DNA from 3 places in the Streptomyces sp. 351MFTsu5.1 genome. Region 2 is predicted to be linked to each of the others. Evidence: predicted binding sites of a transcription regulator. Region 2 holds the regulator's gene; each other region holds the start of a gene.
What was found. The regulator HrcA, encoded in region 2, represses chaperone genes, less so after heat shock. The targets are predictions, from matches to a motif close to TTNGCACTCNGNNNNNCNGAGTGCNAA.
Positions count from the first base shown of each region.

Region 1: groL (chaperonin GroEL) is a predicted target of HrcA. The motif match lies at 5,556-5,582, and genes of this name have one in related genera.
Region 3: groES (co-chaperone GroES) is a predicted target of HrcA. The motif match lies at 3,527-3,553, and genes of this name have one in related genera.

Region 1 covers NZ_KB911796.1:642-10,966, forward strand. Annotated here, with positions in the region: gene H295_RS0135320 (carboxylesterase/lipase family protein) at 1-936, opposite strand, end outside; gene H295_RS0135325 (metallophosphoesterase family protein) at 1,011-1,874, opposite strand; gene H295_RS44120 (GNAT family N-acetyltransferase) at 1,908-2,114, opposite strand; gene H295_RS0135335 (NADH:flavin oxidoreductase) at 2,325-3,455, opposite strand; gene groL (chaperonin GroEL) at 3,770-5,392, opposite strand; gene H295_RS0135345 (cold-shock protein) at 6,022-6,228, opposite strand; gene H295_RS0135350 (MoaD/ThiS family protein) at 6,684-6,959, opposite strand; gene thrC (threonine synthase) at 6,956-8,236, opposite strand; SAM riboswitch class I at 8,254-8,409, opposite strand; gene H295_RS0135360 (glucosyl-3-phosphoglycerate synthase) at 8,556-9,500, shown strand; gene H295_RS0135365 (alpha,alpha-trehalose-phosphate synthase (UDP-forming)) at 9,615-10,325, shown strand, end outside.
Region 2 covers NZ_KB911780.1:221,816-232,140, reverse strand. Annotated here, with positions in the region: gene H295_RS0115480 (S41 family peptidase) at 1-2,427, opposite strand, end outside; gene H295_RS0115475 (hypothetical protein) at 2,530-3,063, opposite strand; gene H295_RS0115470 (VOC family protein) at 3,153-3,545, opposite strand; gene H295_RS0115465 (16S rRNA (uracil(1498)-N(3))-methyltransferase) at 3,563-4,312, opposite strand; gene H295_RS0115460 (nitronate monooxygenase) at 4,309-5,385, opposite strand; gene dnaJ (molecular chaperone DnaJ) at 5,439-6,578, opposite strand; gene hrcA (heat-inducible transcriptional repressor HrcA) at 6,579-7,595, opposite strand; gene H295_RS0115445 (MBL fold metallo-hydrolase) at 7,747-8,475, shown strand; gene H295_RS0115440 (DUF3097 domain-containing protein) at 8,510-9,316, shown strand; gene hemW (radical SAM family heme chaperone HemW) at 9,406-10,325, opposite strand, start outside.
Region 3 covers NZ_KB911779.1:168,001-178,325, forward strand. Annotated here, with positions in the region: gene H295_RS0112770 (SDR family NAD(P)-dependent oxidoreductase) at 1-447, shown strand, start outside; gene H295_RS0112775 (ester cyclase) at 552-1,241, shown strand; gene groL (chaperonin GroEL) at 1,328-2,953, opposite strand; gene groES (co-chaperone GroES) at 3,072-3,380, opposite strand; gene H295_RS0112790 (polysaccharide deacetylase family protein) at 3,683-4,477, opposite strand; gene H295_RS0112795 (polysaccharide deacetylase family protein) at 4,474-5,400, opposite strand; gene H295_RS0112800 (class I SAM-dependent methyltransferase) at 5,530-6,726, shown strand; gene H295_RS44750 (cell wall-binding repeat-containing protein) at 6,704-8,746, opposite strand; gene H295_RS0112810 (RNA polymerase sigma factor) at 8,859-10,139, opposite strand; gene H295_RS0112815 (YciI family protein) at 10,186-10,325, opposite strand, start outside.

The DNA.
Region 1 (10,325 bases), on a different contig from region 2:
CCCGACGAGCAGCTCCACCTCCCGGCCCGCGCCCGCCGCCAGCGCCTCCCAGGGCGTGCACGGCAGCACCTCGCCGTCGACGACGGGAGAGAAGGGAGTGGCGGTGTGCGCGACCCGTCCCCACCGGTCGTCGTACTCACTCATCCGCAGGCTCAACCGCTCGCCCACCGACGGGAGTTCACGCGGGTCCACGGCGGCCAGCGCGTCGGCCGTGGCAGCGAGACCCGCCTCCTTGCCGAACTCCACCGCGATGTCCCGGGCCAGTTCGGCGGAGAAGTACGTCACGGGCACGCTCTGCGCGACCGCCCGCCGGAACAGCCCCCGCGCGCTCGGCATCGCCAGCAGGGACGCCACCGACCCCGCGCCCGCCGACTCCCCGAACACCGTGACCTGCTCCGGGTCCCCGCCGAACGCCGTGATGTTGTCCCGCACCCACTCCAGCGCCGCGACCTGGTCCAGCAGCCCCCGGTTCGCGGGAGCGCCCTCCAGCAGGGCGAACCCCTCGATGCCGACGCGGTAGTTGAGGGTCACGACGACCACGTCACCGGCGCGCGCGAGATGCTGGGCGTCGTAGCCGGGGCTGCCGGCGTGACCCAGCTTGTAGGCGCCGCCGTAGATCCACACCATGACGGGACGGCGGGCGGACGGGTCGGGGGCCGGGGTCCAGACGTTGACCGTCAGCCAGTCGTCGCCCGTCGGCTGGTCCCCCGTGGCCGCCCGGCCCTGGAAGGCGGACTCCTGCGGGGGCGGCGGCCCGAACGCGTACGCCTCCCGGACCCCCTCCCAGCTCCGCACGGGCCGCGGCGCCTGGAACCGGGCCTCGCCCACCGGCGGTTCGGCGAAAGGGATGCCCCGGAAGACGCCGAGGCCCCCCTCCTCCCGTCCGCGCACCGCACCGGCGGCGGTGCGCACGTCGAGATCCGCGGCTGACGTCATCGTCGAACTCCTAAGCTGGGGGGGCTGGTCCTCCCACTCCAGCCGACGGCCCTTGCCCGAGTCAACCAAGTCGGTCAGGGTCCGTGCTCCGCCACCACCGCCCGGGTGCGCTCCTCGTCCAGCTGGTACACCGTCTCGTGCGCCCGCGGGTCCCGCGCGTGGAAGGTGTGGAACATCGGGCTCGCCGGCCCGCCCAGCTCCACCAGCGAGGCCGAGGCGCCCCGTACCGCGCGCTCGGTGCCGTACGGCGTCGTGAGGTCGGTCCGGTTGACCACCCCCGGCGTCACCCACACGGGGACGGACTCCAGCATCCCGAAGAGCTGGAGGTGGTAGTGCCCGGTGAGGACCACCCGTACGTCACTGCCCCGGATCGCCGCCGCCAGCTGCCCGGGGTCGAGCAGCCCGAAGACCTGCTGGGTGACGGACAGGCCGAGGCTGATGGGCGGGTGGTGGAACGCGAGGACCGTGCCGTGCTCGGCCGGGGTGCTCAACACCTCCCGGAGCCAGTCCAGTTGAGCGGGGCTGATACGGCCGTACACCTTTCCCGGCACCAGCGAGTCGAGGGTGACGAACCGGTGACCGCCGACCGTGCTCACCGCGGCCCGTTCCGCCGCGTCGGTCTCCAGCACGCACTCGGGCTCGGCATGACCGCTGCCCAGCACCTTGCCGAAGGCCTCGCGCTCGTCGTGGTTGCCGGTGGTGTAGAAGACGGGGGCCTTCCGGGGCCGGGCGAACTCCCCGACCAGCTCCCGCACCGCCCTGTAGGCCTCCACGTCCCCCTGGTCGGCGATGTCCCCGGTGACGACGACCGCGTCGACGTCCCGCAGGTGCCGCAGCTCGGCGAGCATCAGCCGCAGCGATTCGGTGGCGTTGACGCCGTTACTGTTCGGAGCGTCGGTGCGCTCCACATGGGTGTCCGAGAGCTGAAGGATCCGCATGTCCCTTGACGCTAGCGGGAGTTGCCGTCCGCGTCAGCGCGCCGGCCGGCCCCGCGAGGTTGGCGGGGTCGGTCGACTCCAGGTAGGCGGGGCGCCGAGTTCGTCGACACGGCGGAGACCCTCGGCGAGCAGTCCCATGCCGAGGCCCTTGCCGCGATGGTCGGCGTGGGTGCCGAGAATGGTGAGACAGAAGAACGGCTCGGCCGGATGGACCGCCTCGAACCGCTCCCCCACCTCCATGATCGCCCGGGCGGTCCCGGGGTCAGTGGCCGCCGCCGGCTTCCCCTCCAGCCCGGCCGCTTCCGCCGCCGTGAGCTCGGTCCTTTGTCGGCCACGTCACTTTCAGCCCGTCCGGCGTTTGAGGACGAGGCCCTTCGGGCCGATGGGGGTCTGGGGGCACAGCCCCCGGGAACAGCAACCCCCACCGACCCGCAGCGCCCGACCGAACCGTCAGCTCAACGACTTGAGCGCCGCCGCGTCATACGGCTGAAGCTCGTCGAACCGACCCGCCAGCACCTTCGCCGCCCACTCCGGGTCCTGAAGCAGCGCACGCCCCACGGCAACCATGTCGTACTCCTCGCGCTCCAGCGCGTCGAGCAGGTCGTCGATCCCCTTGACCGGCGAGCCCTCGCCCATGAACCCGCGGATGAAGTCGCCGTCGAGCCCGACCGACCCGACCGTGATCGTCGTCTTGCCGGTCAGCTTCTTCGTCCAGCCGGCCAGGTTGAGGTCGGATCCGTCGAACTCGGGCAGCCAGTAGCGGCGGGTGGAGGCGTGGAAGGCGTCCACGCCCGCGGAGGCCAGCGGCGTGAGGATCGCCTCCAGCTCCTCCGGCGTCTGGGCGAGCCGCGCCTTGTACGCCTCCTGCTTCCACTGCGAGTACCGGAAGATGATCGGGAACTCCGGCGACACCGTCTCCCGTACGGCCGCCACGATCTCCGCCGCGAACTTCGTACGGGCGACCGGGTCACCGCCGTAGGAGTCGCCGCGCCGGTTGGTGCCCGCCCACAGGAACTGGTCGAGGAGGTAGCCGTGGGCGCCGTGCAGCTCGACGCCGTCGAAGCCGATGCGCTCGGCGGCGGCCGCGGCCTGGGCGAACGCGCCGATCACGTCGTCCAGGTCGAGCTGGGTCATCGCCTTGCCGGTGGGCTCGTCGGCGCCGATGCGCAGACCGGAGGGACCGACGGCGGGGGCGTCGGCGTAGGGCGCCTGGCCCTGCTCACGCACCATGCCGATGTGCCACAGCTGCGGGACGATGGTGCCGCCCGCCGCGTGCACCCGCTCGGCGACCTTCGCCCAGCCGGCCAGCTGCTCCTCGCCGTGGAACCGCGGGACGCGGTCGCTGTTCCCGGCCGACTCGTGGCCGACGTAGGTGCCCTCGGTGACGACGAGACCGACTCCGGCGGCCGCGCGGCGGGAGTAGTACGACGCCACGTCCTCGCCGGGGATGCCGCCCGGGGAGAACATGCGGGTCATGGGCGCCATGGCGATGCGGTTCGGGACGGTCAGACCGTTGATGTGGACCGGGCGGGCGAGGATCTCGGCGGCACGGGAGGTGGAGGGGGCGGGGGAGGCGGTCACGAGGCGATACTCCTTGGTATGTGCATGTACATATACGCTACCAAGGTGCCCTGCACGACAGAAGCCCGCCCCACGACGTGGGACGGGCTTCACATGGAGCGCCGGGCAGGCCTTGCACCTGCATTTCCCCGCAGGAAGCGGGGCGTCTTTCCTTGGACCACCAACGCGTAGTCGACCGACGGGAGTTCACGTCGGGCGGCTCGTGATCAACTATAGCGCAAGAAAAGACCGGGGGCGGCCACCCCCTGTTCCCAGGAAGTGCCGCCCCCGGCAAGACCGTTGATCAACCGTCAGGCCTCGCGGCCCGGGGATGATCAGAAGTCCATGTCACCGCCCGGCATGCCGCCACCGGCGGGCGCGGCGGCCTTCTCCGGCTTGTCGGCGATGACGGCCTCGGTGGTGAGGAACAGCGCGGCGATGGAGGCGGCGTTCTGCAGGGCAGAGCGCGTCACCTTCGCCGGGTCGATGATGCCCTCGGCGATCATGTCGACGTACTCACCGGTCGCGGCGTTCAGGCCGTGGCCGACGGTGAGGTTGCGGACCTTCTCGACGACGACGCCACCCTCGAGACCACCGTTCACGGCGATCTGCTTGAGCGGGGCCTCCAGGGCGAGCTTCACGGCGTTGGCGCCGGTCGCCTCGTCACCCTCGAGCTCCAGCTTCTCGAACACCTGGGAGGCCTGGAGCAGGGCCACGCCACCACCGGCGACGATGCCCTCCTCGACGGCCGCCTTCGCGTTGCGAACGGCGTCCTCGATGCGGTGCTTGCGCTCCTTGAGCTCGACCTCGGTCGCGGCACCGGCCTTGATGACGGCGACGCCACCGGCGAGCTTGGCCAGGCGCTCCTGGAGCTTCTCGCGGTCGTAGTCCGAGTCGCTGTTCTCGATCTCGGCACGGATCTGGTTCACGCGGCCGTTGACCTGGTCCGAGGAACCGGCACCGTCGACGATGGTGGTCTCGTCCTTGGTGATGACGACCTTGCGGGCGCGGCCCAGGAGGTCCAGGGTCGCGTTCTCCAGCTTGAGGCCGACCTCCTCGGAGATGACCTCGCCGCCCGTGAGGATGGCGATGTCGCCGAGCATGGCCTTGCGGCGGTCACCGAAGCCCGGGGCCTTGACGGCGACGGACTTGAAGGTACCGCGGATCTTGTTGACGACCAGGGTCGACAGGGCCTCGCCCTCGACGTCCTCGGCGATGATCAGCAGCGGCTTGCCCGACTGCATGACCTTCTCCAGGAGCGGGAGCAGGTCCTTGACGGAGCCGATCTTGGAGTTGGCGATGAGGATGTAGGGGTCGTCGAGCGACGCCTCCATGCGCTCCATGTCGGTGGCGAAGTACGCCGAGATGTAGCCCTTGTCGAAGCGCATACCCTCGGTGAGCTCCAGCTCCAGACCGAAGGTCTGGGACTCCTCGACGGTGATGACGCCTTCCTTGCCGACCTTGTCCATGGCCTCGGCGATGAGCTCGCCGATCTGGGTGTCGGCGGCGGAGATGGAGGCCGTGGAAGCGATCTGCTCCTTGGTCTCGACATCCTTGGCCTGCTCGAGCAGGGCGGCGGAGACGGCCTCGACGGCCTTCTCGATACCGCGCTTGAGGGCCATCGGGTTGGCGCCGGCGGCTACGTTGCGCAGGCCTTCCTTGACCAGGGCCTGGGCGAGCACGGTCGCGGTGGTCGTACCGTCACCGGCGACGTCGTCCGTCTTCTTGGCGACTTCCTTGACCAGCTCGGCGCCGATCTTCTCGTACGGGTCCTCGAGCTCGATCTCCTTGGCGATGGAGACACCATCGTTGGTGATCGTGGGGGCGCCCCACTTCTTCTCGAGGACGACGTTGCGGCCCTTGGGGCCGAGCGTCACCTTGACGGCGTCCGCGAGCTGGTTCATGCCGCGCTCGAGGCCGCGCCGCGCCTCCTCGTCGAACGCGATGATCTTGGCCATGTGAAGTGGTCCCTCCAGGACTGGGGGTGATTCCTTCGGACCGCGCCCGCGCCCGCGACGGACGGCTCGCACACCTCGTGGGTTCCTTCCCCACCCGGCCTGCGGGCCTCACCGACCCGGTCCTTCGTTGTCACTCTCACCTTCAGAGTGCTAACGCCAATGATTAGCACTCGGCATGGTCGAGTGCAAGCGCCTCTCGTGGATCGACCCCGCCCACAACCCCACCGACCACGCGCGTCCGCCCCCACCGGACAGTTCGCCGCGTACGACATGAAGGGGACGGGGTGGGGGGATGTCCGCCCGCAGCGGCCGGCGTCCGGAACCGAGAACTGACCAAGAGACCGAGCCGCCGGACCGAGGACGGACACCCCCCACCCCGGCACCGACCCACCCACCACACAGAACGCGCTACACAAGCCCCCACCGAGGCCGGGCGGGCCGCCGCAGGCACCCAGGGGCGCGGGGCTGTATCGAGATGCGGCTCCGCCGCGTGGGCGCAAAACGCCAGCCCCCACCCACCCGCAGACAACAACCCGCGCATGACGAAGGGCCCGTACCCATGACTCCCCATGGGGTACGAGCCCTTCGTTGGAAAAGAAGAACGACGCTGTTGTTACCCGGCGCGTGCTTCAGCCAGTCGCGAGACGGACCATGTCCGCCTGCGGCCCCTTCTGACCCTGCGAGATCTCGAACTCGACCCGCTGGCCCTCTTCAAGGGTGCGGTAACCGTCCATCTGGATCGCGCTGTAGTGGACGAATACATCCGCACCACCGTCGACCGCGATGAAGCCGTACCCCTTCTCCGCGTTGAACCACTTGACGGTGCCCTGAGCCATGCCTAACTCCCCTATTACTGGCCCTTGCACGGATCCGCACTTCGCGGATCCGGGTCAGACCTCACCCCCCACATGGTTGGGGGCGTGCGCCGGAACGCGTCGACCGCGGCTGAATGTATCTGTCCAACTGCCGTCTGCAACAGGTCAATCGGACGAGAATTCTGGACGGAAGGGGTCCGGAATGTAGTGAGAATTCGTCCGAATTCGGGGCAAGTCGGGCCCCATAAAGGACGCATAAGGCACATAAGGTGCACACACTTTGGCTACTTCTCATCGCATCCGGAGCAGGAACTCATATGCGTGCGGCAAGGAGAAAGACCCTGGTTCCCCAACTGTACCGCGCTCAACCATAGAGAATTGCCCCCTCCGCTTCTCTCGCGGAGGGGGCAATCAGTTGAACACTCGGTAATTACCATTACCGATGGTAATGACCAGTCATACGGTCACGGTCGCGCTCACCCGCCGGCGACCGCCGGGATGATCGAGACACCCGCCCCGTCGGGCGTCGCCGTCTCCAGCCCCTGCTCGAACCGCACGTCGTCGTCATTCACGTACACATTGACGAACCGGCGCAGCTTGCCCTGGTCGTCGAGAACACGTGCGGCGATACCGGCGTGGTTCTTCTCCAGATCCGCGATGACCTCGGCGAGGGTCCCGCCCTCGGCCTGCACCTCGGCCTGGCCGCCGGTGTAGGTGCGCAGGATGGTGGGGATGCGGACGTTGACGCTCATGCGAGGCCAGCCTCTCGGAAAGAGTCGAGGTTCGGACGAATCGTGGCGGTGAGCCCCGTACCGGCCACCGCGTCCAGGGTCTTGAGACCGTCGCCGGTATTCAGTACCACCGTGGTCTTCGTCGGGTCGAGGACACCGTTCTCGATCAGCTTGCGGGCCACACCCACGGTCACGCCGCCCGCGGTCTCCGCGAAGATGCCCTCGGTCCGCGCCAGCAGCTTGATCGCGTCCACGACCTGGTCGTCGTTCACGTCCTCCACGGCACCCCCCGTACGACGGGCGATGTCCAGCACGTACGGCCCGTCCGCCGGGTTGCCGATGGCGAGGGACTTGGCGATGGTGTTCGGCTTCTGCGGCCGTACGACGTCGTGCCCCGCCTTGTACGCGACGGAGACCGGGCTGCACCCCTCCGCCTGCGCACCGAAGATCTTGTACGGCCTGTCCTCGACGAGCCCGAGCTTGATCAGCTCCTGGAGCCCCTTGTCGATCTTCGTGAGCTGGGAGCCGGACGCGATCGGCACGACCAGCTGGTCGGGAAGCTTCCAGCCGAGCTGCTCGCAGATCTCGTACGCCAGCGTCTTGGAGCCCTCGGCGTAGTACGGCCGCAGGTTGACGTTGACGAAGCCCCAGCCCTCGCCGGCCGGGTCGCCGATCAGCTCGGAGCAGAAGCGGTTCACGTCGTCGTAGTTGCCCTCGATGCCGACGAGCTCGCCGCCGTAGATCGCGGCCATGACGACCTTGCCCTGCTCCAGGTCGTGCGGGATGAACACGCACGAGCGGAAGCCCGCCCGGGCGGCGGCGGCACCGACCGCACCGGCGAGATTGCCGGTCGAGGAGCAGGACAGGGTGGTGAAGCCGAACGCGCGCGCCGCCTCCAGGGCCTGCGCGACGACACGGTCCTTGAAGGAGTGCGTCGGGTTGCCGGAGTCGTCCTTGATGTACAGGCCGCCGGTGACACCGAGCTCCCGGGCGAGGTTGTCCGCCTTGACGAGCGGGGTCCAGCCGGGGTTGATGTTGGGCTTGTCCGCCACGTCCGCGGGGACGGGCAGCAGCGGGGCGTAACGCCAGATGTTCGCGGGTCCCGCCTCGATCTGCTTACGGAGTTCCTCGGTTTCGTAGGCCGAGTAGTCGTACGCGATCTCGAGCGGGCCGAAACACTCCTCGCAGGCGAAGACCGGGCCGAGCGGCACGCGGTGACCGCACTCGCGGCAGCTCAGTGCCGCGGCGGGACCCAGGTCGACGGAGTTCGTGGTGCTTGCAACAGTCTGCGCAGCCATGGAGGCGAGGCCCTTTCTCCTCATCTTCCTCACGACGCGTTTCGCCGTGAGACGGATTTGGCACCTTCCCTAGCCGGGAGCCTCGCGAAATGATCAACAGTGATCTACGAGAACCGACTGGAGGGTTGCCGGGGCTTCATCGGGCCGTATCCCTCTGCCCCTCTGGATGAGCGGTATGAAGTTGTGGTCGGCGGGCGGTCCAGGACATGCGATGGTCACCCGCGTTGTTCAAGACTGTAACCGACAACCAGGACAGTTGAGATAGTCCGTCCGAACCGCGAGACGGATCACCCGGACCACACACGAAGGAGCCGCCTACGTGCTGGAAGAAGTCGAGCGCTGGCTGAGCACCCGCTCCTGGTCGGTGACCGATCGCCCGCTCCACCAGATCATGGCCGCCAAGCAGCGCACCGGGCAGACGGTCAGTGTCGTGCTGCCCGCGCTCAACGAGGAGGAGACGGTCGGTGACATCGTCTCCGTGATACGTCACGACCTGGTGCGGCAGGTTCCGCTCGTCGACGAGATCGTCGTCGTCGACTCGGGATCGACCGACCGCACCTCCGAGGTCGCCGCCGCGGCCGGCGCCACCGTGGTGCACCGCGACGAGATCCTGCCCAGGCTGCCCGCCCTCCCGGGCAAGGGCGAGGTGCTGTGGCGCTCCCTGCTGGTCACCCGCGGGGACATCGTCTGCTTCATCGACGCCGACCTGAAGGAGTTCTCCTCGGACTTCGTCCTGGGCATCGTCGGCCCGCTGCTCACCGACCCCGGGGTCGACCTGGTCAAGGGCATGTACGACCGCCCCCTGGGCGGCGCGGCGGGTCAGGGCGGCCGGGTCACCGAGCTCATGGCGCGCCCGCTGCTGAACATGCACTGGCCGCAGCTGGCCGGCTTCGTGCAGCCGCTGGGCGGCGAGTACGCGGCCCGCCGCAGCCTCCTGGAGCAGCTGCCGTTCCCCGTCGGCTACGGCGTCGAGCTGGGCATGCTGGTCGACGCGCTGCACCTGGTGGGCCTGGACGCCCTCGCCCAGGTCGACGTCGGCGTCCGCAAGCACCGCCACCAGGACGGCCAGGCCCTGGGCCGCATGTCGGCGGCGATCTACCGCACGGCCCAGCTCCGCCTGGCCCGCGGCCACCTGATCCGCCCGTCCCTGACCCAGTTCGAACGGGGGGAGGAGGGCTTCGAGCCCCGCACCTACTCGGTCGACACGGAGGAACGTCCACCGATGACGGAAATCCCGGAGTACATGAAGAAAAAGGCTGCGTAAGAGCGCCCCGTCAGGGGCGCGGGGAACGGCGCGACCAGCCCCCACCGGCCGGTAGCCGACCACGCGCCCCACGGGAACGTTTGAGCGGTTGCACCCCGGGCTAGATGTCGAGGCATGGCTCCCTCGCACAACGCCCACGTACTGGTCGCATCCAACAGAGGCCCCGTCTCGTACGAGGTCCAGGAGGACGGCGAGCTCACAGCGAAGCGCGGCGGCGGCGGCCTGGTCTCCGGCCTCTCGGCGATCGGGCCGGAGGCCGACGCCCTGTGGGTGTGCTCGGCCCTCTCCGACGGCGACCGGGAAGCCGTCCGGCAGGGCGTCGGCGAGGACGGCGTGCGGATGCTCGCGATCCCGGCCGACGTGCACGCGGACGCGTACAACGGCGTCGCCAACTCGGTGCTCTGGTTCGTCCACCACATGCTCTACCAGACCCCGCTGGAGCCGGTCTTCGACGCGGAGTTCCGGCGCCAGTGGGCGTCGTACGAGACGTACAACCGCGCCTTCGCCGAGGCGCTGGCGGAGGAGGCGGCCGAGGGGGCGGCGGTCCTGGTGCAGGACTACCACCTGTGCCTGGTCCCGGGGATGCTCCGCGAGCTCCGCCCCGACCTGCGGATCAGCCATTTCTCGCACACGCCGTGGGCGCCGGTGGACTACTTCCGGATGCTGCCGGACGACATCGCGGCGCAGCTGCTGCGCGGCATGCTCGGCGCCGACCGGCTCGGGTTCCTGACCCGGCGGTGGGCGGACGCCTTCACGGCCTGCGCCACGGAGTGCGCGGGCGGGCTCGGGGACACACAGGTCGGCGTGCACGGGCTGGGCGCGGAC
Region 2 (10,325 bases):
GTCCGCGGTGCCGACGAGCAGCGGTCCGGGGCCGGTGACCGGGTCGACGGGGTGGCCGGCGACGGCGACGATCGCGTCCCCGGCGCGGACCGCGACCCCGGGTGCGGCGAGGGGGGAACGGGCGTGCGGGTCGGAGGTCTCGGTCGGCAGGATGCGGTCGATGCGCCACACCGCCGATCCCCCCGGGCCGTCCTCGTGGCGGGAGATGTCGGCGCCGAGGAGTCCCTGCCGGGGCCCGTGGCCGTGGCCGCCGCGCGGGGTGACGTAGGCGTGCGAGGTGCCGAGTTCGCCGTGCACCTCCCACAGGAGGTCGACGAGGTCGTCGTGGGTGGCCAGGCGGTCCAGGACCGGACGGTACCGGTCCAGGACGCCGTCCCAGTCGACGCCGCTCATGTCCGGGCGCCAGAACTGGTCCCGCATGATGCGGCCGGTCTCGTCGTACATCTGCCGCCACTCGGCCGACGGGTCGACGGTCTGGCGGATCCGGCCGAGGTCGACGGTGATGTTGGTGTCGCTGTCGTCGTCGCCGGAGGCACGGCGGTCGCTCGGTACGACCTTCAGCCGGCCGTCGGTCCACAGCAGCACCCGCTTGCCGTCGCCGCTGACGGCGAAGTGGTCGGCGTCGCCCGCGAGGTGCTCGAGGCGCTGCTGGGCCAGGTCGTAGCGCTGGAGGTCGGTCTTGGGGTCGGGGTCGTCCGGGGTGGCCCGGGTCGCGCCGAGGACGCCCTGGACGGGGTGGCGCAGCCACAGGACGCCGTCCTTGGCCGCGCGCAGGTTGGAGTAGCGGCCCGCCTCGACCGGGAAGGGCACGATCCGGTCGGCGAGGCCCTCCAGGTCGATGCGGGTGGTCGGGGTGCCCTCGCTGTCGGGGGTCTCGTCCTTGTCGGGCGCCTCGAAGGGGCGGCCGTGACGCTGCGGCCCGAAGGGCGAGGGGGTGGTCGCGGCGAGGGTGATCAGGTGCGGGCGGTCGCCGACCACGAAGGCGAGGTCGAAGACGTGCTCGTCGTAGACCGGGTCGAAGGAGCGGTTGGACAGGAACGCCAGGTGCTTGCCGTCGAGGGTGAAGGCGGGGGCGTAGTCCTGGAAGCGCAGGGGGGTGGCCTCGGTGACCGCGAGGTCGGTGGTGTTGGCGAGGCGGAGCTGGGAGAGCGGGCCGGGGCCGGGGTGCGTCCAGGCGAGCCAGGCCGAGTCGGGGGAGAACGTCAGGCCGCGGACGTCGCCGTCCTCGCTGCGGTCGACCTCGCGGACCTCGCCGGTCTCCCGCTCGACGAGCAGCACCCGGCCGTCGTGGGCGGCGACCGCGGCCCGGCTGCCGTCGGGGGCCATGGCGAGGCCCAGGACCCGGCCGAGCTGTCCGGCGGCGAGGCGGCGCGGGGTGGCGCCGGGGGCGAGTCCGGTGGCGGGCGCGAACTCCAGGGCGTCGTCGCCCTCGGCGTCCGTCACCCACACCACCCACTCCTCGCCCTCGGTGCGGAAGGTGCGGGGCAGCCGGGCCCGCACGCCGGGTTCGACGGCGAGGGCGCGGGCCGGTCCGGCGCGGTGGGTGACCCAGTGGACGGCACCGCGCACGGCGACCGCGCTGCCGCGCGCGGTGTGGTCGGGGGCGGCCGAGCCGAACCAGTGGGCGGCGTTCACCGGGAACGGCTGCCGGTCGACGCGCTGGCCGCCGAGCCGGACGTCCAGGCGGCGGGGTTCGGCGCCGTCGAGGTCGTCGAGGATCCACAGCTCGCCTGCCGAGCTGTAGACGACCCGGGTGCCGTCTCCGGAGGCATGGCGGGCGTAGTAGCCGTCGAGGGGGGTGTGGCGGCGCAGGTCGGAGCCGTCGGCGAGCGAGGAGTAGAGCGCTCCGACGCCCTCGTGGTCGGAGAGGAAGGCGATCCGGTCCCCCGCCCACACCGGGTACTCGATGTTGCCGTCGAGGTCGTCGTGCAGCCGTACGAACTCGCCGTCGCCCTCACGGTCGATCCACAGCTTGCCCGCGGTACCGCCCCGGTAGCGCTTCCACCACGCGGCCTCGCGGCCCATGGGAGCGGACAGGAGCACGGTCGCCGGGCCGTGGGCGACATGGCCGACGGGCCCGTACGGCAGGGTGGTGCCGGGGCCGCCGTCGAGCGGGACGGTCCGCGCCCAGCTGCGGCGCAGGCTCGCCTGGCCGTGGGTGGTGATGGCGAGGACCTCGCCGTCGGGGGTCCAGCCGCGCACCTGGGTGCGGGAACTGCCCCAGTACGTCAGCCTCCTGGTGGGTCCGCCGTCGACCGGGGCGATGTGCACCTCGGGGGCGCCGTCGCGGGTCGAGGTCCAGGCGACGGTGGTGCCGTCGGGCGAGATCCGGGGGTGGGTGACCGGGACGTTGTCGGCGCTGACCCGCCAGGCGCGGCCGCCGTCGAGCGGCGCGAGCCACACGTCGTCCTCGGCGGTGAAGGCCACCAAGTCGCCCTGCAGATGCGGAAACCGGAGATATGCAGACGTCGCAGGCTGTGTCACCCGATCACCCTATGCACGCGCGGTCGCCGTGCACAGAGGTTTCGATCACTTGCCGTCGGGCCAGCACTGCGGGTCCCTTTGGCACCAGATGGTCTTGGTGACGGTCACGGTGACGGTGGGGCCGGGCCGGTTCGGGTTGTTGACCGGCGGGGTGGGGGTGGCGTTGCAGTTCCCGAGTCCGTCCACGCGGAACCACTGCTTGCCACCGACGGTGGCGGTCAGGTTCCCCCGAACGCACGCCCCGCTGACGGTCCGGGTCACCTTGCCCTTGACGGTGATGTCCTTGCCGTCCCGCGTCCTGCCCTCGCAGTTCACGGTGGCGACGGTGTTCACACTGGCGCTGGGCGTCCCGTCCCCGTTGTCGTAGGAGGCGTTGCAGGTCAGCCAACTCACGTCGGCCTTCTGCCGGTCCAGCTCCTTGGTGACCAGCTGGTCGGTGGTGTAGGACACGGTCGCGGAACTGACCGCACCGGCCGGATCGCAGGAGACGAGGCCCCCCACGCCCGTCACGACGAGCACGGCGACACCCGTCACCCGCATGCCACGCGGCCGACGCCAGATCTGTCTCAACGCCCCCATGGACAGCAGACTGCCACCGCGTACCGTCCGGCGGAAGGGCGCATACGGCCACCCGCGCGCCGCTCGCTCCCCGGACTGTGCGCCTGCGCTCAGCCGCGCAGCAGCAGCCACTCCTGGAGCTCCACCAGGTTGCCCTCCGGGTCCTTGAGGTGGGCCACGCGCATGCGGTCCGTCATGGGGGCGGGGCCGTGCAGGAGGGTCGCGCCGCGGGCGGTGATCCGCGCGCAGTAGGTGTCCAGGTCGTCCACGCGGAGCACCACCAGGGAGCGGTGGCCGGTGGCCGTGCCGCCGAGTTCGGCGAGGACCTCGGCCATCATCGAGCGGTCCTGGAGCGCGATGCCGGCCGAGCCGGTGGCGGGGCTGAACTTCTCGTACGGCCCGTCCGTCGCGCCCGACTGGGGCTTGAGGTCGAGGACTTCGGCGTAGAAGCGGTAGCAGGCGGCGAAGTCGGTGACGAGCAGGCGTACTTGGGCGAGTTCCACAGCCGTCCTCCGGGAGGTCAGGACCAGCGGCCGGTGCGGCCGAGGAGCAGGGCGGCCGCCGCGGTGCCGGCGGTCGAGGTGCGCAGCACGGTCGGTCCGAGGACGTAGGCCCGCGCACCCGCCTCCTCGAAGAGCGCCAACTCGTCCTTGGCGACGCCGCCTTCGGGGCCGACGACCAGCACGATCTCGCCCTCCTCGGGGAGTTCGGCGGTGGCCAGCGGCGCGCTGCCGCGCTCGAAGTCGGAGTGCAGCACCGCGGCGAAGTCGGCTTTGGCGAGAAGTGCGGCAACCTGTTTGGTGCTCGCCGCGTCCGCGACCTCCGGGAAGCGGACCCGGCGGGACTGCTTGCCGGCCTCCCGGGCGGTGGCCCGCCACTTGGCGAGCGCCTTCAGGCCCCGGTCGCCCCGCCACTGGGTGATGCATCGGGCCGCCTGCCAGGGCACGACGGCGTCGACGCCGACCTCCGTCATGGTCTCGACGGCGAGTTCGCCGCGGTCGCCCTTGGGGAGGGCCTGGACGACGGTGATGCGGGGCTGTGCGGGCGGCTCCTCGGACACCGAGTCGAGCTGCACGATCAGCCGGTCCTTGCCCTCGGTGCCGAGCACCACGCAGTCGGCCCAGCGTCCCGTCCCGTCGGTGAGGATGACGTCCTCGCCGGGCTGGAGCCGCTTCACGGAGACCGCGTGGCGGCCTTCGGGGCCGTCGAGGACGTAGTGTCCGCCGCCGCCCGCGTCGAAGTGGTCGACGACGAATACTGGCGCGGTCATCGCAGTCCTCCCTTGGCCGACAACGCTGTCCAAGCGTCCGCGAGTTCGGCCGCGAGGAGCTCCACCAGCTGTCCCGCGGGCAGGTCGCGGGCCATGCGGTGGCCCTGTCCCGCCCACAGTGCCATGCCCTGCGCGTCCTTGGCCTTCGCGGCGGCCTTCCGCAGCGGTGCGGTGAGGTGGTGGATCTCGGGGTAGGCGGCGGGCGCGTAGGGGCCGTGCTCGCGCAGGAAGCGGTTGACCAGGCCGCGGGCGGGGCGACCGGAGAAGGCACGGGTCAGCTCGGTGCGGACGAAGAGCGGGTTGGTCAGCGCCTGCTTGTGCACGTCGGGGGCCCCGGACTCGTGGGTGGCGAGGAACGCCGTGCCGAGCTGGGCCGCGCTCGCGCCCGCGGCGAGGACGGCGGCGATCTGGCTGCCCCGCATGATGCCGCCGGCGGCGACGATCGGGAGGGTCACGGTCTCCCGGATCTGGGCCACGAGGGAGAGCAGGCCTAGGCCGGAGCCGTCCTGCTCGGGGATGTCCCGGTGGGTGCCCTGGTGGCCGCCGGCCTCCACGCCCTGGGCTATCACGGCGTCGGCGCCCGCGTACTGGACGGCGAGGGCCTCTTCGGGGGTGGTCGCGGTGACGAGGGTGAAGATGCCGGCCCGGCGCAGGGACTCCAGGGTCTCGGCGCTCGGAATGCCGAAGTGGAAGGAGGCCACGGGGACCGGGTTGTCGAGGAGGACGGCGAGCTTGGCGTCGTAGCCGTCGTCCCGTCCGCTGTCGGGGTCGCCGAGCTCGGTGTCGTACCAGCCGGCCTCGCCGGCCAGCTGGTGGGCGTAGACCTCGACGGCGGCGGGGTCCGCGTACTCCGGCTGCGGCATGAAGAGGTTGACGCCGAAGGGCCGCCCCGTCAGGCCGCGCAGCTGCTTGATCTCCTGGTACATCCCGTCGGCCGTCTTGTACCCGGCGGCCAGGAATCCGAGCCCGCCCGCCTCGGACACGGCGGCGGCGAGCTGCGGCACGGAGACGCCGCCCGCCATGGGGGCCTGCACGATCGGATGAGGGAAGAGATCGGTCAGTGCGGAGGACATGACGGCATGTTGTCACGTCCTCCGAACAAGTCCGAATCCGACCTTCGCACCACTCACGTACGCCCGTTGAAGGCGTCCTTCAGCCGGGAGAACAACCCCTGCTGACCCGGCTGGAACTGCCCCGTGGGCCGTTCCTCGCCGCGCAGCTTGGCCAGCTCGCGGAGCAGGCGTTCCTGCTCCGGGTCCAGCTTCGTCGGGGTCTGGACCTCGACGTGGACGATGAGGTCACCCCGGCCGCCGCCGCGCAGGTGCGTGACGCCCCGGCTGTGCAGCGGGATCGACTGGCCGGACTGGGTGCCGGGCCGGATGTCGACCTCCTCCATGCCGTCCAGCGTCTCCAGCGGCACCTTCGTGCCGAGCGACGCCGCCGTCATCGGGAGCGTGACCGTGCAGTGCAGGTCGTCGCCGCGCCGCTGGAACTGCGAGTGCGGCAGCTCGTGGATCTCGACGTAGAGGTCACCGGCGGGACCGCCACCGGGACCGACCTCGCCCTCGCCCGCGAGCTGGATCCGCGTGCCGTTGTCCACACCCGCCGGGATCTTCACGGTGAGGGTGCGGCGCGAGCGGACCCGGCCGTCGCCCGCGCACTCCGGGCACGGGGTCGGGACGACGGTGCCGAAGCCCTGGCACTGCGGGCAGGGACGGGACGTCATGACCTGGCCCAGGAAGGACCGCGTCACCTGCGACACCTCACCGCGACCGCGGCACATGTCACACGTCTGCGCGGAGGTGCCCGGCGCGGCGCCCTCACCACTGCACGTGGTGCAGACGATCGCCGTGTCGACCTGGATGTCCTTCGTGGTGCCGAAGGCCGCCTCGTCGAGCTCGATCTCCAGCCGGATCATCGCGTCCTGGCCGCGCCGGGTGCGCGAACGCGGACCCCGCTGCGAGGCCGTACCGAAGAACGCGTCCATGATGTCCGAGAAGTTCCCGAACCCACCGGCCCCGAAGCCGCCCGCGCCACCGCCGCCGGCCTGCGAGAGCGGGTCGCCGCCGAGGTCGTAGACCTGCTTCTTCTGCGGGTCCGACAACACCTCGTAAGCGGCGTTGATCTCCTTGAACCGCTCCTGGGTCTTCGGATCCGGGTTGACGTCCGGGTGCAGCTCTCGTGCGAGCCGGCGGAACGCCTTCTTGATCTCATCCTGCGACGCGTCGCGGCGCACGCCGAGAACGGCGTAGTAGTCCGTGGCCACTTACGACTCCGCCAGGATCTGTCCGACGTACCGTGCCACTGCGCGTACCGCTCCCATCGTTCCCGGGTAATCCATGCGGGTCGGTCCGACCACGCCGAGCTTGGCGACTGCCTCGCCGCCCGAACCGTAGCCGACCGACACCACGGAAGTGGAGTTGAGTCCCTCGTAGGCGTTCTCATGACCGATACGCACGGTCATGCCCGAATCCCCGGCCTCGCCAAGGAGTTTGAGGAGGACGACCTGCTCCTCCAGTGCCTCCAGGACGGGCCGGATGGTGAGGGGAAAGTCATGTCCGAAGCGGGTGAGATTGGCTGTGCCGCCGATCATCAGCCGCTCCTCGTTCTCCTCGACGAGTGTCTCCAGGAGAGTGGAGAGCACTGTCGCGACCGTACCCCGATCCTCGACGTCGAAGCCCTCGGGCAGGTCCTCGACCAGTCGGGGCACATCGGCGAACCGTCGCCCCGCGACCCTGCTGTTGAGCCGGGCCCGCAGATCGGCGAGCGAGGCCTCCCCGAAGGGCGCCGGGCAGTCGACCAGCCGCTGCTCGACCCGGCCGGTGTCCGTGATCAGCACAAGCATCAGACGCGCGGGCGCGAGCGAGAGCAGTTCGACGTGCCGGACGGTGGACCGGGTGAGGGAGGGGTACTGCACGACGGCGACCTGCCGGGTCAGCTGCGCGAGCAGCCGCACGGTCCGGGCCACCACGTCGTCGAGGTCGACCGCGCCGTCGAGGAAGTTCTGGATGGCGCGCCGCTCCGGGGCGGTCATCGGCTTGACGCCCGCCAGCTTGTCGACGAACAGCCGGTAGCCCTTGTCGGTCGGGATGCGCCCGGCACTGGTGTGCGGCTGGGCGATGAACCCCTCGTCCTCCAGGGCCGCCATGTCGTTGCGGACGGTCGCCGGGGAGACTCCGAGGTTGTGCCGCTCGGTCAGGGCCTTCGACCCGACCGGCTCCTCGGTGCCGACGTAGTCCTGGACGATGGCGCGCAACACCTGGAGCCTGCGTTCACTCAGCATCGCGCGCACCTCCAGAATGCGTTCCCTCGGTATCTCGCCTGGCACTCTGTCCGTCCGAGTGCCAGCGCTCCCCGAGCCAGTGTACGGCGGTGGGGTGCTCCCAGGGCAAGGTCGGTCCCGTGGGGCAGGTTCCTGCCGTTAGCGTCGCGGTATGACGGTGACTTGGGAAGAGCTCGGGTGGGAGCGGGTCGCGACCGGGGTCGGCCGGTGCCGGCTGCCCCGCTGGGACTGTACGGCGGGCCTGGTGATCGGCGCGGGCACGGCCCTCCTGATCGACGCGGGCGCCGACCTCGCCGAGGGCGCACGGCTGCGCGCCGAGGCCGAGGAGCTGGCCGGCCACCGTGTGACCCATCTCGCGCTGACCCACCCCCACTTCGACCATGTCTTCGGGGCGGCGGCGTTCGCGGGAGCGGAGGTGTTCGGCGCGGTGGGTGTGGAGACGGCCCTGACGGGACGCCTCGGCCGTGCGGAACTGCGGGCGGACGCGGTGCGCAACGGCCTGGAGCCGTCGGCGGCCGACGCGGCGGTGGACGCCCTGGTCTCCCCCCGGCATCACGTCTCCGGCGAGTGGACGCTCGACCTGGGCGACGGCCGCCAGGTCCTGCTGGCGAACGTCGGCCCCGGGCACACGGCCCACGACCTCGCCGTCCTCGTCCCCGGCTCCCCGGAGGTGGTCTTCTGCGGCGACCTGGTCGAGGAGTCCGGCGACCCCCAGGCGGGCCCGGACGCCGTACCCCAGCAGTGGCCCGCGGCTCTGGACCGCCTCCTCGCTCTGGGCGGTGAGGACGCGCTGTACGTGCCCGGTCACGGAGCGGTGGTGGACGCGGAGTTCGTACGGGCGCAGCGGGACGCGCTGGCGGCCCGTTCCGGCGTGTCGTAGTGATCCCCGGGCCGGTTCTCCTATCGTCATCCGAATGCGCCAGTACTCCGCCGACCTGACCCCTCCGTGGAAGAAGCCGAAGCCGGTACCGGAGGTTCCGGCCGAGCCCGGTCTGGTGGTCGAGGAGCCCGGCACCGGTTTCTGCGGCGCGGTGATCCGCTGCGAGGCGGGCACGGTGACCCTGGAGGACCGCTTCGGCAAGCACCGGGTCTTCCCGCTGGAGCCCCGCGGTTTCCTCCTGGAGGGCCGGGTGGTGACCCTGGTCAGACCCTCGGCGGCGGCTCCCGTACGACCCTCCCGTACCGCGTCCGGCTCGGTGGCCGTGCCCGGCGCACGCGCACGCGTGGCCCGCGCCGGCCGTATCTACGTCGAGGGCCGCCATGACGCGGAACTGGTGGAGAAGGTCTGGGGCGACGACCTGCGCATCGAGGGCGTGGTCGTGGAGTACCTGGAGGGCGTGGACGACCTGCCCGCGATCGTGGCCGAGTTCGCACCGGGCCCGGACGCGCGGCTGGGCGTCCTGGTGGACCACCTGGTGCCGGGCAGCAAGGAGTCCCGTATCGCCGCATCGGTCACCAGCGAGCACGCCCTGGTCGTCGGCCACCCGTACATCGACATCTGGGAGGCGGTGAAGCCGTCGTCCCTGGGCATCGAGGCGTGGCCGAGAGTCCCCCACGGCCAGGACTGGAAGACGGGCGTGTGCAAGGCCCTGGGCTGGCCGTCGGACAACACGGGCGCGGTGTGGCAGGCGATCCTGAAGCGGGTCGGGTCCTACAAGGACCTGGAGCCGGAGTTGCTCGGGCGAGTGGAGGAACTGATCGATTTCGTCACGGCTCAGTGACGCCCACCTAGGGGCGCGGGGAACTGCGCGACAAGCCCCCACCGGCCCGCGGCCGCCACTCAACCGGACGCGGCACCCCCATCGGGCGCTCAGTCCACCAGATCCCGCACCACCGCATCCGCCAGCAACCGCCCCCGCAGCGTCAGCACAGCCCGCCCCTGCTCGTACGGCCCGGTCTCCAACAGCCCCTCCCCCAGCGCCCGGCGAGCCGCAGCCAGCCCTTCCTCGCGCAGAAGACCGAGCGGCGCACCCTCCCGCAGCCGCAGCTCCAGCAGGATCCGCTCCACCCGCCGGTCCTCGTCCGAGAGCAGCTCACGCCCGGCCCCCGGCGACTTCCCCGCAGCCAGCGCCGCCGCGTACGCGCCCGGGTGCTTGACGTTCCACCACCGCACCCCGCCCACGTGCGAGTGCGCTCCGGGGCCCGCGCCCCACCAGTCGGCGCCCCGCCAGTACAGCTCGTTGTGGAGGCAGCGGGCCGCCTCCGAGGTGGCCCAGTTGGAGACCTCGTACCAGTCGAACCCGGCCTCCGCCAGCACCGAGTCCGCGATGAGGTAGCGGTCGGCGTGCACGTCGTCGTCGGTCATCGGCACCTCGCCGCGGCGGATGCGCCGGGCCAGCTGGGTGCCCTCCTCGACGATCAGCGCGTACGCCGACACATGGTCAGGACCGGCTCCGAGCGCCGCCTCCAGGGACGCCCGCCAGTCGTCGTCGGACTCGCCGGGGGTGCCGTAGATCAGGTCGAGGTTGACGTGGTCGAACCCCGCCGCCCGGGCCTCCGCCACGCACGCCTCGGGCCGCCCCGGGGTGTGCGTGCGGTCCAGCACCTTCAGTACGTGCTGCCGGGCGCTCTGCATCCCGAAGGAGACCCGGTTGAAGCCACCCTCGCGCAGCGCCGACAGGTACGCCGGGTCGACGGACTCCGGGTTCGCCTCGGTGGTGACCTCGGCGTCCTCGGCAAGACCGAACTCGTCGCGGATCGCCGCGAGCATCCGTACGAGGTCCCCGGCGG
Region 3 (10,325 bases), on a different contig from region 2:
CACTGCGAGGCGGTGCTGCGACTGACGTCGGCGGCGTCGGAGGCGATGCGGGAGCGGGGGCGCGGGGGTGTCGTGAACGTCGCCTCGGTGGCCGCGTTCGTCCCTCGTGGGACCTACGGCGCCTCGAAGGCGTGGGTCGTGCAGTTCACCCAGGGCGCGGCGAAGGACCTGGCGGGCACCGGCGTGCGCCTGATGGCCCTGTGCCCCGGCTTCGTCCGCACCGAGTTCCACCAGCGGGCGGGGATGGGCACGGACAACATCCCGAACTGGATGTGGCTCGACGCGGACAAACTGGTCGCGACGGCCCTGGGCGACCTGGCCCGCGGCAGGACCCTGTCGATCCCCGACCCCCGCTACAAGGCCCTCATGGGGTTGGTGAAGGTGACGCCCCGGGGGTTGCTGGGCGGGGTCTCGTCGAGGACCGGGCGGAAGTACGGGCCGCAGTAGGGCCCTGCGGCAGAGCTGCCCCCGGTGGGCCGGGCGCGCCGGGGCCGACGGGCGGACAATGGTGATGTCCCAACCGGACCCAGGGGGGCCGGAGGTGGTGTGGCATGACCTTCGTACAGCTCATCGACTGCAGGACCAGCCGGTTCGACGAGATGAACCGGCTCTTGGACAGCTGGGTCGAGCAGACCAACGGAAAGCGGACGGCGACGCACGCCACCATCGGGAAGGACCGGGCCGACGCGTCGCACTTCGTGGAGATCGTGGAGTTCCCGTCGTACGAGGAGGCGATGCGCAACTCCGGGCTGCCGGAGACCGAACGGATCGCCCGGGAGATGGTCGCGCTGTGCGACGCGCCGCCCACCTTCATGGACCTCGACGTGGTGCGGGACGAGCGGCTGAACGCGGTCGTCGCACGGGAGTTCTTCGAGCGGGCCGGGCGCAGTGGGACCGCGGAACTGTTCCAGCGGTTCGACGAGGACTACCTCGACCACGACCCCGCCAACGCGGAGGATCTGCGGCTGGCGGGCGCCCGGGAGGAGTACGAAGGGTGGCGGCGGGCCTTCGTCTTCAGTTTCCGGGTGGACGACCAGATCGCCCAGGACGACCGGGTGTGCACCCGTTGGGCGTGGGCCGGGAAGCACACCGGCGACTTCGTGGGGATCCCGGCGACCGGGCAGAACGTGACCATGACCGGGACCACCTGGCACCGGTTCCGGGACGGCAGGATCTGCGAGGGCTGGTGGGAGTACGACCGGGCCGGCCTGATGGAGCAGCTGGGGGTACTCGGGGACTGAGCACGGGGAGCCGGTGACCCGCGAAGGGGAAAGCCCCCGTTCTCCGCACGACGCGGGGAACGGGGGCCTCCTTACGAGCGGTGCGCTCAGTGGGAGTGGCCGTGGCCGTGCCCGGCGGCGGCCGGCTCCTCCTCTTCCTTCTTCTCGACGACCAGGGTCTCGGTCGTCAGGAGGAGGGAGGCGATGGAGGCGGCGTTCTCCAGGGCGGAGCGGGTGACCTTGACCGGGTCGATGACGCCGGCCTTGACCAGGTCGCCGTACTCGCCGGTCGCGGCGTTGAAGCCCTGGCCCTTGTCGAGCTCGGCGACCTTGGAGGTGATGACGTAGCCCTCGAGGCCCGCGTTCTCGGCGATCCAGCGCAGCGGCTCGACGACGGCCTTGCGGACGACGGCGACACCGGTGGCCTCGTCGCCGGTCTTGCCGAGGCCGCCCTCGAGCACCTTGGCGGCGTGGACCAGAGCGGAGCCACCACCGGAGACGATGCCCTCCTCGACCGCGGCGCGGGTCGCGGAGATGGCGTCCTCCAGACGGTGCTTCTTCTCCTTCAGCTCCACCTCGGTGGCGGCGCCGACCTTGATCACGCACACGCCGCCGGCCAGCTTCGCGAGGCGCTCCTGGAGCTTCTCGCGGTCCCAGTCGGAGTCGGTGTTCTCGATCTCGGCCTTGATCTGGGCGACGCGGCCCGCGACGGCGGCGGAGTCGCCGGCGCCGTCGACGACCGTGGTGTCGTCCTTGGTGACCGTGACACGGCGGGCGGTGCCCAGCACGTCCAGGCCGACCTGGTCGAGCTTGAGGCCGACCTCCTCGGAGATGACCTCGGCGCCGGTGAGGGTCGCCAGGTCCTGGAGCATCGCCTTGCGGCGGTCACCGAAGCCGGGGGCCTTGACCGCGACCGCGTTGAAGGTGCCGCGGATCTTGTTCACGACCAGGGTCGACAGGGCCTCGCCCTCGACGTCCTCGGCGATGATCAGCAGCGGCTTGGAGGCACCCGACTGGATGACCTTCTCGAGCAGCGGCAGCAGGTCCTGGATGGAGGAGATCTTGCCCTGGTTGATCAGGATGTACGGGTCGTCGAGGACGGCCTCCATACGCTCCTGGTCGGAGACCATGTACGGGGACAGGTAGCCCTTGTCGAAGGCCATGCCCTCGGTGAAGTCCAGCTCCAGACCGAAGGTGTTGGACTCCTCGACGGTGATGACACCGTCCTTGCCGACCTTGTCCATCGCCTCGGCGATGAGCTCGCCGACCTGCGAGTCCTGGGCGGACAGCGCGGCCACGGCGGCGATGTCTGACTTCTCGTCGATCGGGCGGGCCGTCGCGAGGAGGTCCTCGGAGATGGCGGCGACGGCGGCGTCGATGCCCTTCTTCAGGGCGGCCGGGGAGGCACCCGCGGCGACGTTCTTCAGGCCCTCGCGCACCAGCGCCTGGGCGAGCACGGTGGCGGTGGTGGTGCCGTCACCCGCGATGTCGTTGGTCTTGGTCGCCACCTCCTTCACCAGCTGGGCGCCGAGGTTCTCGTACGGGTCCTCGATCTCGACCTCGCGGGCGATCGTGACACCGTCGTTGGTGATGGTGGGAGCGCCGAACTTCTTGTCGATGACGACGTTGCGGCCCTTGGGGCCGATCGTCACCTTGACCGTGTCGGCAAGCTTGTTGACGCCGCGCTCGAGGGCGCGACGGGCGTCCTCGTCGAACTTCAGGATCTTCGCCATGGGAGCGGTTCAGCCCTCTCGGAAAATGTGGGTGAAACGAACTGCGCCCCAGACGCCCGGCTTCATATGGTGGCGGGGGCCCGGGGCGCAGCTCACAAGCAAATGTGCTTGAGGTGTCTTACTTCTCGATGACCGCGAGCACGTCGCGGGACGAGAGGACGAGGTACTCCTCGCCGTTGTACTTCACCTCGGTGCCGCCGTACTTGCTGTACAGCACGATGTCGCCGACCTTCACGTCGAGCGGCAGGCGCTCGCCGTTCTCGAAGCGGCCCGGACCCACGGCGAGGATGACGCCCTCCTGGGGCTTCTCCTTCGCGGTGTCCGGAATGACCAGGCCAGAGGCGGTGGTCTGCTCGGCGTCGAGCGGCTGGACCACGATGCGGTCCTCGAGCGGCTTGATGGCAACCTTGGAGCTGGTGGTCGTCACGATCCGACCTCCCCCTTCGGAGATCTCACGGGGTTAACTGTCTGAGGTGGCGACCAGGTGGATCCGTCGTCGCGGGTGCCGGACCTGCCCGTCGCTGTGTTGGCACTCTCACCTGCGGAGTGCCAGAGCCGAGACTATGACTGCGATTAGCACTCGGTCAAGCGGAGTGCCAATTCGCTGCGCCGGCTGTGCCGTGTCGGGTGCGGGTGCGTGGGGGTGGGCGTCCCTGGGGGCTGCCGCCCCCAGACCCCCGCTTCGGCCCCGAAGGGCCTCGTCCTCAAACGCCGGACGGGCTGGATTCGCTACAGGTAGTCCTCCAGCTTGGCGACCGTCAGGCCCCGCCTCTCGATCTCCCTCAGCACCGTCGTCGTGCGTTCCGTCAGGCTCGGGCCCTGTTCCTCGCCCGAGGCCACCGCGATGACGTCCCCCGGGCGCAGCGGATACTCCAGGGCATGGCCCTGTACCGAGACGCTCCACAGGACGAGGGCCGACAGGCCGCAGTCGGTCGCCGCACGGCGGGTCGTGGTGTCGTACGTGCCGTAGGGCGGGCGGAACAGGCGGGGGCGGATTCCGAAGCGGGCGTGGAGTTTCTCCTGCTGGCCGCAGATCTCGGCGCGCTGGCCGGCGTAGGGCAGGCCGCGCAGGGCGGGGTGGTCGAGGGTGTGGTTCTGGATGCTCGCGCCGACCGACTGGAGGCGGGCGAAGTGGCCGTACCCGGGCCCGACCACGCTGTTGGTGAGGAACATGCTGACCGGGAGCCGCAGTTCACGGACCAGGTCGACGAAGCGCGGGTCCCGCTCGGCGCCGTCGTCGTAGGTGAGGAAGACGACCTTGTCGGTCGTCGGCACCCGTTTCACCACCGGGAGCGGGCCGCCCGGGTCCGCCGGCAGCGGGCGGGCCGGCCGGCGCGGGGGCGCGGGCAGCGGGGCGGTGAGGCCCCAGTGGCGGTAGGGGCGTCCGTCGGCGCCGGGCGGGCCGTAGGAGCCCACGCGTTGCGCGGCCTTGCGGCCCAGCCGTTCGATGGGGTCGACGGACTGGGCGCACCCGGTGAGCAGTGCGGCCGCCAGTGAGACGGCGACCAGGGCCCGCGGTCTCACAGGTAGTCCTCCAGGCGCGCGACGGCGTATCCCTCGGCCGTGACCTTGTCCAGGAAGCGACGGACCATGTCGGGCATGGTGCCCTTGCCGTCCGAGCGTCCCCGGAAGTGGCTGAGCACGATGTCGCCGGGGTGGATGTCCTGGTCCGTCTCGCGGTACTCCCAGTGGTCGGCGAAGACCTCCTCGTTCCAGATCGGCGCGTACCGCACCCCGCAGGACTTCGCCGCGCGCAGGGTGTCCTCGTTGTAGTTGCCGTAGGGCGGGCGGAAGAGCCGGGGCCGGGTGCCGTAGCGCTTCTCGATGACGTCCTGCATCCCGCAGATCTCGTGCTTCTGGCGGGCGTACGACAGTGCGGGCAGGTAGGGGTGGTGGAGGGTGTGGTTGTCGAGCGCCACCCCGCGATCCCGCATCCTCGCGAAGTAGCCGTAGTCGTTCCTGATCAGGTAGTCGCTGAGGAAGGCCGTGTACGGGAGGTTCAGTTCGGTCGCCATCCGCAGGAAGGCGGGGTCCTTCTCGGCGCCGTCGTCGATGGTCAGGAAGACGATCTTCCGGTCGGTGGGGATCGTGGTGAAGACCGGTGGGAGCCCGTCCTCCTCGTGGCCGTCGACCTCGAAGCCCCGGCGGGTGGTGATGCGGGGCTTCTGCGCGGGGGCGGGCGGCGCCGTGAGCGGGACCCGCTTCAGGCCCCAGCGCCTGGCGGCGGCGATGCGGGCCTGCTCGGCGCGGAACTCGGCGGCGCGGATGCGGGTCTTGTCGGCCTGGACGTCGGCGAGGTCGGCGGCCGGGGCCGGGGGCGCCTTCAGGGGTTGACCTGCCCGGGTGCCGGCCTGCGGGTGCCGGGAGTCGGTTCCGGTCCGCTCGGCGCAGCCGGAGACCAGGGCGGCCACGGCCAGCAGGACGAGTCCGCTGCGGAGCGACACCATCAATGCACTGTTTTTATACTTTTGTCCCACCGTTCGCATGGGCCGGATCCTCGCAGGTCACCCCCCTGGTCCCGGGTCGACACCGCCACCGGGGAGCACGCCGTCCACCGACTGGCCCACAATGACCCGGTGAACGACCTCGCCCCCCTCCTCACCCCCGAGGGCCGCGCCCTCCTCGACTCCGTGCGCGGCACCGCCCCCGCCGACGAGCTCGCCGTCGCCACCCGGCTGCGCCGCGAGCACCCGGCCGAACTGGTCTCCGCAGCGCTCGGCCAGGCGCGGCTGCGGCAGCGGGCGGTGGCGAAGTTCGGGGCCGAGGACGCGGGGCGGATGTTCTTCACGCCGAACGGCGTGGAGCAGTCGACGCGGGCGAGTGTCGCGGCCTACCGGGCCGAGCGCTTCCGGGCGATGGGGGTGACCTCCGTCGCGGACCTGTGCTGCGGGATCGGCGGAGACGCCGTGGCCCTGGCCCGGGCCGGGATCCGTGTCCTCGCGGTGGACCGGGACCCGCTGACCGCGGCGGCCGCGCGGGCGAACGCGGACGCGCTGGGCCTCGCCGACCTGATCGAGGTGCGGGAGGCGGACGTCACGGAGGTCGACACGGCCGCGTACGACGCCGTGTTCGTGGACCCGGCCCGGCGCTCCACCAAACGCGGGCGCATCTTCGACCCGGAGGCCTACTCGCCCCCGCTCTCCTGGGCCGTCCAGGCGGCCCTCGGCGCCCCGCACGCGGCACTGAAGGTGGCCCCCGGCATCCCGCACGAAGCGGTCCCCGGGGAGGCCGAGGCGGAGTGGATCTCCGACGGCGGGGACGTGAAGGAGGCCGTGCTGTGGTTCGGCGGCACCCCGGGCGCCGTACGGGCCACCCTGCTGCCGGGACCGCAGACCCTGCTCGGCCGGGGGCTGCCCGACCCCGAAGTCCGTTCCGTGGGGCGGTACTTGTACGAGCCGGACGGTGCCGTCATCCGGGCCCATCTGGTCGCCGAGGTGGCCGAGGAGCTCGACGGCGGACTGATCGACCCCACCATCGCCTACATCACCGCGGACGCCCTGCGCGAGACGCCCTACGCGACGGCGTACGAGATCACCGACCGGCTCCCCTTCAACGTCAAGAAGTTGAAGGCGCTGCTGCGGGAGCGGGAGGTCGGGATCCTGACCGTGAAGAAGCGGGGGTCGGCCGTCGAGCCGGAGGAGCTGCGGCGCAAGGCGCTGCCGAAGCCCCAGGGCACGAACGCGGTGACGGTGTTCCTGACGCGGGTCGCGGGGGCGCCGACGATGCTGGTCGGTGCCCCCGCGAGGGCCGTCACTGGTGCTGGACCGTCCTGAGCTGCTCCAGGTGCGGGTCGGCGCCGACCGGGCCGGTCCGCGCCGCGGTGGCGTTCAGGGTCGCGTCGGCGCCGGTGCGCAGGGCGGCGGCCCGGCTGCTCGCCGGCTCGTCGCCGTTGCGGAACGGCGTGTAGACGACCTGGGCGCTGTTCGCGGCGACCGAGGCGCCCGCCGAACCGAGGGTGCTTGCCGAGAGGTTGCCCGTACCGCCGAAGGCGACCACGGTGTTGGTGCTCGCGGACTCACGCAGCAGATAGCTCGTCAGCTCGGACGAGAGGGAGGCGCGGGAGGTCCACAGCACCGGCCCGAAGACGTTCATCGCCCCGGCCGCCGACAGTCCGTCGCGCCAGGAACCGGAGTAGGCGAGAGCCACGTTGCTCGGCGTGCTCCACCAGAACTTCGCGACGGCCACCGAGAGGGCTGCCCTCGTCTTCCCCGAGATCGGGTAGTACGAGTAGGTGGAGGGCCACCGGGAGAAGTTCGTGTGGGTCAGCGCGTACCGGGCGTCCGCACCCACCGGGATGACCATGGTCTTGTTCGGGTTGAGGCCGTTGAGGTACGACTTCACCGACGACGTCAGCGACTTGCCGTTGGTGAGGACCAGACCGCCCGCGCTGCCCGTGCCGTCGGCACCGGCCGCGGCGGCCGCCGGGAGGGACGCGTAGGCGTCGGTGCCCGAGGCCAGGAAGACGTACTTCGGGCTGGTGGTGATGGTCTTGGCCACGGCCACCGAGGTGGCGAAGCGGTCCGCGCCGGTCAGCCGCTTGGGCGTGAAGCCGAGGGCCTTCACCTGGGAGGTGACCGTCGAGCTCAGGACGGACGTGGAGCCGAGGAGATAGACGTTGGCGCCCCGCTTCAGCACCCGCTTCAGCTCGGCCTTCACCGCCGCCGACAGCCCGCCCTTCGGCGTCGCCAGGACCGGCCCCTGCTTCTTGCCGGCCAGCGCGGGCGCCGTCAGCGAGTACGCGGTGCTGTCCTGGTTGGTCAGCACGGCCGCCTTGGCGTCCATCAGGCCCGGCGCGTGCTGTCCGACCTTGTTCCAGGTCCAGCGGGAGGCCGCAACGGGGGTCGGGGTGCTGCCGGAGCCCCAGATCCGGGCGGTGTTGTTCTTGCGCAGCGGCTGCCAGCTCGGGTTGCTGCCCTGCGGGGTGCCCGGGACGGCCGTGCGCTCACCGGTGGCCAGGTCGGCGTACTCGGTGGTCTGCACGTCGGAGCTGTCGCCCGTGGTGTGCGCGTCGAAGACGATGCGCTTGCCGGTCGGCGACCAGGACGGGTTGGCCACGTAACCGGGGCCGGTGGTGAGCTGCTTGACGTCGGTGCCGTCGGCCTTGGCCGTGAAGATCTGCTGCTTGCCGTCGGCGTCCTTGCGGACGAAGGCCAGCTTGGTGCCGTCGGGCGAGTAGGCGGGCTGCCCGGCGTCGGCGAGGACCCGCTTGACCGTCTTGGCCGTCGGGTCGTAGACGTACACGCCGGCGTTGTCGTAGCAGCCGTAGTTGATACGGCGTTCGAAGGCGACCGTGCCGGACGGGCTCACCGTCGGGTCGGTGTCGCAGACGGTGGACGGCTCCAGGGCCGAGGACAGCAGCGGGCGGGGTGCCCAGGAGGCGTCGGAGGGGCCGTAGGCGAGCTGGCCGCCGGTCGAGAAGACGACGTAACGACCGCCCCACCAGAAGGCGAGGTCCTGGTACTGGGCGCTGGAGCGCATGCCCTCCGCCCAGGGCAGGTCGAACTTCGAGCCGCCGCTGGGGCGGATGCTGGTGATCTGGCTCCAGGAGGTCACCAGCCGGCTGCCGTCCGGGGCCCAGGCGGCATACCAGCCGCCGGTGTTGGGCACCGCGGTCTGCTTGCCGGTGACGGTGTCGACGAGCACCGGCCCGTCGGTCAGGATCCGGCCCTCGGTGCCGGGCCAGGGGCCCGCGTCGTCGGCGGTGGCGCCGGGCGCGGCGGCCAGGGTGCCCACCGCGGCGAGGGCCGCCGCGGTCGTGAGCGCCGCGGCACGGCGGCGCATGGTCTGTCTCAAGTTGTCGTCCCCCCATGGGATTCACAGCCCCCGTACAGGGGGCCGTGTCACTTTAATTCGCAAGGAAACACAGGGGAACTGAGTTACTGGTAAACGCCTGTGCGAATTCAGGTCAAGATCCACATTCCCTGGCCCGCTCCAGGAGCAGCTCCCGCTCGCGTTCGTTGCGGGTCAGCGCGGCCGCGCGTTCGAACTCGGCCCGGGCCTCCGTCGTACGGCCGAGGCGGGCCAGGAGGTCGCCGCGGACGCTCGGCAGCAAGTGGTAGTCGTGCAGGGCGGGTTCGCCGGTGAGGGTGTCGACGATCTCCAGGGCCGGGGCCGGACCCTCGGCCATCGAGACGGCGACCGCGCGGTTGAGTTCGACGACCGGGGAGGGGGCGCGGGCGGCGAGCAGGGCGTAGAGGGTGGCGATGGCCCGCCAGTCGGTCTCCTCGTAGGAGTACGCGTGCGCGTGGCAGGCGGCGATGCCGGCCTGGAGGACGTAGGGGCCGGGGGCGCCGACGGCAGTGGCCTCCGCGCGGCTGAGGGCCCTGATGCCGCGGGCGACGAGCATGCGGTTCCAGCGGCTGCGGTTCTGGTCCTTGAGGAGGACGGGTTCGCCGCGCGGCCCGGTGCGGGCGGCCGTCCGGGAGGCCTGGAACTCCAACAGGGCGGCCAGGCCGTGCACTTCGGGTTCCTTGGGCATCAGGGCGGACAGCAGCCGGGCGAGGCGCAGGGCGTCCTCGCACAGGGAGGGGCGCAGCCAGTCGTCGCCGGCGGTGGCCGCGTACCCCTCGTTGAAGATCAGGTAGATGACGTCCAGGACCGAGCCGAGGCGGGCCTCGCGGTCGGGGCCGTAGGGCACCTCGAAGGCGATGTTCTTCGTGGCGAGGGTCCGCTTGGCGCGCACGATCCGCTGGGCGACCGTGGCCTCCGGGACGAGGAAGGCGCGGGCGATCTCCGGGGTGGTCAGGCCGCCGAGCAGACGCAGGGTGAGCGCGGTGCGGGCCTCCGCGGACAGCACCGGGTGACAGGTGGTGAAGACGAGCCTGAGCAGGTCGTCGTCGATGTCCTCGGGGTCGGACGGCTCCTCGGGCGGGGCGGTCTCCGACAGGTCCCGGCCGATCTCGGCCAGCTTGCGGGCGTAGTTCTCACGGCGCCGGACCAGGTCCACGGCCTTGCGCCGCGCGATGGCCATGAGCCAGGCGCCCGGGTTGTCCGGGACGCCGTCGCGCGGCCACTGCTCCAGCGCCGCGACCAGCGCGTCCTGGGCGAGTTCCTCGGCGATGCCGACGTCCCGGACGACCCGGGTGACGCCGGCGATGATCCGGGGCGACTCCAGACGGAAGACGGTCTCGACGGAGGTGCGGGCGTCGGTACGGTCGTCGGTGCGGGAGGGCTGTGAGGTGGTCACAGCCCCCCATTCGACACCCGTGCGGTCCCCGAGCCAAGGAAGCGGCTCAGCCCTCGGCGATCTCCCGCACCTCGCAGGTGACCGTCCAGTGCTCCTCGTGGACCTTCAGGAAGCGCTTGGTCCACTCGATCGCCTCGGCCATGTCCTTGGCCTGCACGATCGCGTACCCGCCGACGACCTCCTTGG